Regions from separate parts of the Alkalihalobacterium sp. TH-98 genome, predicted to be linked through region 1. Evidence: riboswitches for the same ligand, from Rfam matches in the RefSeq annotation. Region 1 holds a riboswitch; the other holds the start of a gene.
What was found. A riboswitch is a leader RNA that binds a small molecule or an ion and turns the genes downstream of it on or off. The one in region 1 is predicted to bind cobalamin.
Positions count from the first base shown of each region.

Region 1 (4,548 bases):
CAGCTACAAACGACCCTGAGGTAAATTTAACCGTTTATCAAGATCGAAAACCAAATCAGTTAATAAATATCGTAGATCAACCTGACTTAAGTGATTTTCACATGGTGTCTACCTTACATAGAGGAAGGCTTACGATTTCTGTTTCAACAGAAGGAGCAAGTCCAATGTTAGCAAAGAAAATTGTCAACCAACTCAGTGAAGAGTATGGACAAGAATATGAAGAGTATGTTGAATTTTTAAGGGAGTCGCGAAAAGAGATTCTAGAAAACATTAGTGAAAAGAAGGTATGTCATCAGTTTCTTAATGAGTTGATCACCGATGAGGTCATTTATAATTCGGAGAGAAAAATATGGTTTGAAAAGCGTATGCAACAATACATGGAGATGGAAGAGGAGCGGTCATAATGGCTGCTCATTTTTTCATTTATCAACTATAAACATCAAAAAACTTGTCTTAATGGGGTAATTGGACCTTTTCACTGCCTAATAATATGGTAAATAATTCTTGTCAACCTCACTATTTAATGTTAACTTATATTAAAAGATAGTTGACGAAAGGTTGGGAGAAAATGACGACAACAACATCAACAAAAAGTATTTGGGAACAGTATGCAGATAAAGCGTTAAATGGCGAATTACTAACCATTGAAGAGGGATTAAGTATTCTTCAAGCAGATGATGATGAGGTTTTACCGATTATGCAAGCCGCTTTTCGTGTAAGAAAACACTATTACGGAAAAAAAGTAAAACTAAATATGATTTTTAATGCAAAAAGTGGGTTATGTCCCGAAGACTGCGGTTACTGCTCACAATCGATCGTTTCAACAGCACCTGTTGAAAAGTATTCGTTACTAGATAAAGAGACTCTAATCGCAGGTGCCAAAGAAGCTATGAACAGAAAAGCTGGTACATATTGTATTGTTGCGAGCGGGCGAGGTCCTACTGAAAAAGAAGTTGATCAAGTTATTGATGCGGTTAGTGAAATTACGGCGACAATGCCCCTGAAAATCTGTGCATGCCTAGGAATTTTAAGCGATGAAAAAGCTAAAAAGTTAAAAGAAGCAGGGGTTCATCGTTATAACCATAACCTTAATACACATAAGGACAATCATACAAACATCACTTCAACTCACTCTTATGATGATCGTGTAAATACGGTTGAAGAAGTGAAGGCGGCAGGTATGTCTCCTTGTTCTGGCTGTATTATTGGGATGGGTGAGACAGATGAGCAAATTGTTGAGATTGCGTATTCATTACGAGAAATTGATGCTGACTCCATCCCAGTGAACTTTTTACATGCGATTCCAGGAACTCCACTAGAAAACTACAAACGGACGAAACCGATGAAATCACTAAAAGTACTAGCCTTGATGCGTTTCATAAACCCTTCAAAAGAAATTCGGGTTTCTGGAGGAAGAGAAGTAAACCTTCGTACATTGCAACCGTTAGCGTTATTTGCTGCAAACTCTATATTCGTAGGTGATTATTTAACTACGAAAGGCCAAGCAGTTACAGAAGACCATAATATTATCGAAGATTTAGGCTTTGAAATAGAAGAGTGTGCTCTATAATCAATCGACAATTTTAGAGGATTTTCAAAAAGTCCGGGAAAAATAGCTGTCGAAACTCTTCGTCAGCTTGCTCCTACGCTCCTCACGTATTTACACTATACGTTCCGGTGCTCGGAGGCTACGCTTTCTCGATTTTCTCGGCTCTTTTTGTCCTCCTTATTGAACTCGACATATTTAGATAATTTTAAAAATAGATTGACAAACCTTTATCTTTTCCATTAATCTTTTAATACAATCACATATGTTGGGAAAGGGTAAAGATTTTAACAGTGTTCGTGTTCATTACATGAATTTGTAAACAATTCTAGTAGAATGCTATTAAGATCTTTAAAAGGGAAGTTCGGTGAAAGTCCGACGCGGTCCCGCCACTGTAATTTGGTTGTAGTCTATTAAACCACTGTTCTATGAATGGGAAGGAATAGATTGCACTAACCATGAGCCAGGAGACCTGCCTTTTCTAACAACACTGTCTGACCTACGGGAGATAGGGAGGTGTTAGAGAGCGGATTTTCTGAATTTAATTATTCATGCGAATTATTTTATTTGGGCGGAAGTTATGAGCATCTCTAACCATTACTCTATGGTTAGGGGTGCTTTTTTATTTGGTGTATTGGTGTATTGCTTTATAAAATAAATCAACCATTAAAGGAGAGGAAGTAGATGCAGCGAGGTAAGCTACTAATTATCGGATTTGGACCTGGTAGTGAACAGCATATGACCTTTAGAGCGAAAGAAGCCATTTTAGAAGCCGATTCCATCATCGGTTATAGTACATACGTTGATTTAATTCGTCCGTTAATTACAAATCAAGAAATTGTACGCACAGGTATGACAGAAGAAGTGAGTCGAGCACAAGAAGCTGTTCGCCAAGCGGAAACAGGAAAAAAAGTAGCTGTCATTTCTAGTGGAGACTCAGGTGTTTATGGTATGGCTGGCCTTGTGTATGAAGTTCTCATTCAAAAAGGCTGGAAGGAAGAAGGGGGTGTTGAGGTAGAAATTATACCTGGCATTTCGGCTATCAATTCCTGTGGATCGCTATTAGGAGCACCAATTATGCATGATGCATGTACGATTAGTTTAAGCGATCATTTAACGCCGTGGGAATTAATAAAAAAGCGAGTGGATGCTGCTGCTGAAGCTGATTTCGTAATCGCGTTATACAATCCACGAAGCGGGAAAAGAACAAGACAAATTGTCGAGACACAAAAGATTTTATTAAAGTATCGTTCACCAGATACACCAGTTGGATTGGTGAAAAGTGCTTATCGAGAAAGAGAACAAATTGTTATTACTGATTTAGAACATATGTTGGACCATGAAATAGGGATGTTAACCACGGTTATTATCGGAAATAATTCTACGTTCATCTATGAAGGAAAAATGATTACGCCAAGAGGGTATCAACGAAAATACACATTGAATGAGACTGAACAACAACTTAAACCACATGAACGGCTAAAAAAAGAAGCAGAACCTTGGGCACTTCATGGGGGAGTAGAAGATGAAAGACTGATAGCTGACAGACCGCTCAGTCCGCGCATTCTAGCAGAAGAGGCGCTTTCAAAACTGGATATTAAAACAAAACCACTAGAAAACAGCCGACAAAAAGGAAACGAGTTTCAACAGGAAGACATTTTTGAATTTGCAGTTTCACCTGGGATTGCGAATAAAAAAATAACACCGCAACAATTGACAGCATTGGTAGAAACGGTAGGAGAGGGAGCAACACTTGAGTATACACCAGATCACTTAATCAAAGTTTCAGTTAAGACATCCAATCCAAATAAAATAACGGAAAGTTTGGAGAATACAGGCTTTCTACTTCTTCCAACAGGTGATGTGGTCAACATAAAGGCATGTGATTTTTGTGACGGTGAAAAAGCAGACTCGATTCCACAAGTAGAACAACTTCAACAACTAATCGGCGGAATGTCTGTACCAAAGCAAATAAATATTGGATTTAACGGCTGTGGAATGGCGTGCTATAGTGCACCAACAAATGATATAGGGATCATATATCGTAAGAAAGGTTTTGATTTATTTTTAGGAGCTAAAACAACAGGTAGAAATGCTCATGTCGGACAGCTTGTTGCTGAAGGATTAGAAGGAGGAAAGCTTGTCGACCTTGTTGTTAACATAGTAGAAGATTACAAAAATCGAGGGTTACCAAATGAGCGCTTCCATAAGTTTTTTAAACGAGTACAAGTTGTTGAAGGATTTTATTACAAAGAAGTTCCCGAGCAAGTGGTAGTAGATATGGCTTGTGGGGATTAATAGACGTTGCTAAATAAAAAGGAGGAAACGCAATGAATGCAATTTTATTTATCGGTCACGGTACAAAAAAGCGGGAAGGTAATGAACAACTTCTTCAATTTGTTGAGTCAATGAAAGGGGAGATACCGTATCCAATCGTTGAAACTTGCTTTTTAGAGTTTTCCACTCCAACAATACGTGAAGGGATAAAACGATGTGTGGACCAAGGAGCAACGAAAGTTGGCCTCGTTCCAATGATGTTTTTTTCAGCGGGGCATGCGAAAATACATATCCCGGTTGAAATTGATGAAGCAAAAGCCATGTATCCTCATGTCGAATTTAATTATGGTAGACCAATCGGTGTTCATGATAAAGTGTTTGATATTTTACAATCGCGTCTACTTGATGTTGGCTTTTCTAACGAGAAAGGAAAAGAAGATGTCGGTATTTTATTAGTCGGCCGCGGCAGCAGTGATGCAGATGCGAATAGTGAGCTATACAAGATAGGTAGATTGCTTTCTGAAAAATTAGATATGGTTAATGTCGAACTGTCATTTATTGGTGTAACTTCACCTACAGTTGAAGAAGGTGTTGCCAGATCAATAAAGCTAGGAGTCAAGAACATTTATATTATTCCTTACTTTTTCTTTACAGGGATATTAATGGACCGAATGTCTGAAAAGCTTCAAACCTTTCAAGTTGAGTATCCAGAATTACATTTTTCG
Region 1 is NZ_JBYCKM010000009.1:246,196-250,743, reverse strand. It holds gene AC2VNP_RS04475 (precorrin-2 dehydrogenase/sirohydrochlorin ferrochelatase family protein) at 1-404, shown strand, start outside; gene bioB (biotin synthase BioB) at 569-1,570, shown strand; cobalamin riboswitch at 1,865-2,040, shown strand; gene cobJ (precorrin-3B C(17)-methyltransferase) at 2,231-3,844, shown strand; gene AC2VNP_RS04460 (sirohydrochlorin chelatase) at 3,877-4,548, shown strand, end outside.

Region 2 (4,548 bases), on a different contig from region 1:
AATATCCATACTTTCTATACAATCTCCTTACTCTCTGTGATACTTTGTTGTTTTTTATGTATGTCTATTAAGCTACGTTCTCTATTTTACCATAATGTCGATTTTTAACCAGTTGATCGAACATAAAGAGGTCGTTTCACCCCATTCAATCCATTTCAATAATAAGCGTGGAATGATTAAAAAAGCTTTAATTGGACGTAGTTTGCATCCTCAAAGTTACTTAAACGAACGCCAAATAACCAAAGAGGAATGTCGACTAAATGCTTGTCATACAAATCTTCGACGATTGTATACACCTGATCTGGTTCTGATGTCGAGTCGGCGAGCGTTTGGCTTTTGGAATGACTTGCACCGCCTCTCTCAGTCTTATAAACAACAGCAATCGTGCTAGCACGTAACTGTTTTTCCTTAAGTCTCTGACAAAGAAGTTCGATCATGGGACGGGCGCTTCCGAGTAGTTGATCCGCGTCAGATGTGGGTTGAGAAAATGTCTTTTCTTTACCGATCGTTTTATCGCCTTTTTCACGATCCGTATCGACCACATCAGAACCAATTCCTAATGCATTGTTACGGAGGACTTCTCCTCTTAAGCCAAGGATGAGCTTGATTTGCAGAGAATCGGTTTGGGCAAGATCCCCAATGGTATAAATGCCATATTTATTAAGCTTCTCTTCTGTCTTTTTTCCACAGCCATGAAGCTTGCTGAGCTTTTGCGGATGAAAATAACTACAAAATTGCATCCGTTCTAAGTGCACGTATCCGAATGGCTTTTTCACATCTGCCGCCATCTTAGCAGAACACTTCGTATCACTGATCCCGATACTGCAGCCTAAATGTAATTTCTCCCACAATGTTTGTTGGATATAAGTGGCAATCGTATGCGGTGAGGTGCCCTTGTCCACACGATCTGTCAAATCTACATATGCTTCATCGACCGAAGCCACTTCCGTCGGTCCGATTATTCTTAAAAACTCCATAATTTTGCTGGAGTAAGATGAGTACAACGGATGATTTCGTGGAACGACAATCGCTTCTGGGACTTTTTTTAGCGCTTCATATACTGACATCGTCGTATAGACCCCTTGATTTTTCGCTTCATAACTAGCTGCAATGACCATTCCTTTGTACCTGTTCGTTGGACTTCCACCAACAATAACCGGTTGATTTCGAAGAGCAGGGTCTTGTGCTTGGTGGCAACTCGCATAAAACGCATTCATATCAATTAAAGCAATGGTCCGGTTACCTGTAGGCATGTTTTCCCCTTCCTTTCATTCGAAATCTAGTGGACTCAGGTTATATTTTTAGCTCATGATATTGTCAGCTGGATATGTAAGAAGTCACTGGTCACACTTTCGCAAATATAATGGTGAATTCGGACAATAAAATAAAAAAATGGACAATAAATTAAAAATCCGGACAATAAAATAAAAAAATGGACAATAAAGAGGACAAATCGGACAATAAACGAGCCTGTCTCACCTCTGGAAATAGAGTAATGTGATCCGTTTGATACAAATACCTCTTTCTTTCAACGAATAAGTGCATTTTTCATTGTACAATTAGATGTTTCGTGAAATCCAGTTTATTTTAATAGTGAGAGGGCCCCCTTATGACAGACTTTGTAAATCTTGTAAAGATAGCTTACCAATAACTTCATATCCTAAGCCTCTTCCATAAGGTTTTATTATGACAGTACCCATGTTAGGAATTCTCCCTAGCCCAACGCTCTCGGGAAAGCTGTGACCGATAATCACTTTGTTTGTGCCACGTAAAGGTGGAAGTTCAAGAACAGACGTGACTGAACGCAATATCCGATCTTGTTCAATAGGATGTAAAATTTCAGCTAAACGATAAACTTCAGCCCATAAAGGAATGATCGCTATACTTTCCTCTTCAAACGCCAGAGTTGCAGTTTCTGTCGTTCGACAAAATGGACTTGCTATAACTGGGTATTCAATTGGGATGTCTAGATTACGAAGGGTTTCCCCATAAACAATCGCTTGCTGTTTCCCAATATAGGAGAGATTTCTCTGAGTAGTGCAATCATAAAAATTTAAATAAGGTTGGTCCACTCCAACCGTAGCTTCAGCATGTCTCACGTAAAAAATAAACCCACCATCAAGTAGTAGATTTAAAAAATCGTTTCCGCGATCACTCACAACCATTTTAGATAGTGGTGAATTAGAGGTCAACCAATGAGTTGCGTTGAGAGTTGTTTGCGCGTTTTCTTTTATGTTCATTTGTGGTCTTAGATCCGGCACTTTAGTTCCACCAATTGTGACATCAGCCATTTTCATCGTTCTCCTTTCTGAAGTATTGCGTCGGTCTATTGTATGCGCAATTCCCTTTGAAAGTCCTTGTTTGTCGCTTTTTGTAACATAATGATAGCATGCTGATAGCAGAAGCTATCATTATGCTATCGTTCCTCTACCCGTGCATTTGTCATGCCGGAAATATGCTCTAATTTCTTTAGAGAATTAAATCACTACAATTCTTTTAGCTATAATTTATCATGATTCAGAGATGTTTGTATGGAAACAAATTCAGACAAAAAATTGACAAAATTAAGAGATTAATGTTTTAATAGTCGTAATTCACAAAATAATCTGTCTAAAAGGTGCCATAATCTGGTTAAAAGGGAATCTGGTGAAAATCTAGAGCTGCCCCCGCAACTGTTAGTGTAGACGAAATGACATATTCCACTGCATTAGTGTGGTAGAAGCCGCCGATGTGGGAAGGGTCAAAGTAGGTGGAAGCACAAGTCAGGAAACCTGCCTTTTGGAGCAATACCACATTTCTTCGGGGATGGAGAATTTGGATACGCAGCAAAAATTCGGTTATTTGCTTGTTTGTCAGTTGATAACCCTTTTATTCGTGTTGTCCAAGTTCAACTCTCCTGCTTAAGGGGAGTTTTTATTTTTTTATATACAAATAAGGAGGGTTGTAATCTAATTATCTTATTTTCTAATGGTTTAGGAGGATCTATATGAAAACAAAAAATAGATGGTTAATGGCTCTTTCAGCCATTGCGATACACCTTTCGATTGGGGCGGCTTATGCTTATAGCGTCTATAAAAGGCCGCTGACGGAAACGGTCGGTTGGTCAGAAACGAACGTTACATTAGCTTTTACGATTATGATGGCACTTGCTGGGATGTCTGCCGCCCTATTTGGCAATTTTGTAGAAAGAAATGGCCCTAGAAAATCGGCCATTGTTGCGGCTATTTTATTTGGTATCGGTCAAGCGGGTTCAGGTGTTGCCGTTGCTCTTGACTCTTCAATTTTGTTCCTACTTACATACGGATTATTAAGTGGTTTAGGTTTAGGAATAGGTTATATTTCACCTGTTTCTACACTCGTTAAATGGTTCCCCGATCGTCGCGGATTAGCGACGGGTATGGCCGTTCTTGGATTTGGTACGGGTGCTTTAGCAACAGCTCCTGTTGCAGCTATATTAATAGAGTCGATCACAATCACGAACACATTTTATATTTTAGGAGCTACCTATTTCCTATTAATGATGTTAGGTGCCTCCTACATTGAACCACCAAAGTCTGGTTGGATGCCTCAAAGTATGGTTAAGGCAATATCGACTGGTGAAAAAACGATAAAGAAAGATCTACGCCAACTAACAGCCAAACAAGCAGTAAAAACGAAACATTTTTGGATGTTATGGTCAATGATGCTTATTAACGTTAGTGCTGGTATTATGATGATTTCCGTTGCCTCACCGATGGCACAAGATGTCGTAGGATTATCGGCAGCCGCTGCAGCAACAATGGTTGGAATTATGGGGATCTTCAATGGTGGCGGTCGACTGGGTTGGGCGGCAGCGTCAGATTATCTAGGCCGTCATAATGTATTTATCATCTTTTTTATCATTCAAATTATTGCTTTTGCTACGTTGCCATTTACAACAAGTGCTTTACTATTCCAGGCGCTCATCTTATTAGTGGTCAGCTGTTACGGTGGCGGTTTCTCGAACCTCCCTGCCTTTATCGGTGACTTGTTTGGAACAAAACAGCTCGGGGCCATCCACGGCTATCTACTAACGACATGGTCTCTTGGAGGGATCCTAGGCCCGTTACTAGTGTCCAATATTCGAGCGACAACTGGAAGTTATATTCCTGTCTTTTACGTTTTTCTTGGGATGATCATGTTAGCTTTTGTTATTTCGCTTTTCCTGCGTCATGATATTATGAAGTTACGAAAAGGAGAACGCGAACAACAAGAACAGAGTGTAGGTTAATCATTAGTGAGCTGGCTCAAATGGCACTGCGATTTGGACCAGCTTTTTCTATATATTAGGTCATTTTATGCATCTATCCTTTGTTTGTGTTCGTTATAGTATCTTTTCTAAGATAAGATTTACGGGTAAAGAGGTGAAACCTCTCTTCTTCAGTTGGTTTATATTTATCTAAAATCGACTAGACTGAAAGCAGAGGTGATCGCTAGATGAAGGTCCTTATATTAATTGTTAGTATCGTGCTGCCTATTGTTATGATAATTCTTCAAAAAAAGTGGACAAAAATTCGTATACTGTTTCAT
Region 2 is NZ_JBYCKM010000057.1:36,720-41,267, reverse strand. It holds gene AC2VNP_RS21610 (YecA family protein) at 1-9, opposite strand, end outside; gene AC2VNP_RS21605 (Y-family DNA polymerase) at 177-1,253, opposite strand; gene AC2VNP_RS21600 (histidine phosphatase family protein) at 1,608-2,291, opposite strand; cobalamin riboswitch at 2,599-2,793, shown strand; gene AC2VNP_RS21595 (L-lactate MFS transporter) at 2,987-4,249, shown strand; gene AC2VNP_RS21590 (transposase) at 4,456-4,548, shown strand, end outside.
Region 2: it holds a riboswitch for cobalamin, as region 1 does, so the genes downstream of both, AC2VNP_RS21595 (L-lactate MFS transporter) here and cobJ (precorrin-3B C(17)-methyltransferase) in region 1, are expected to answer to the same signal.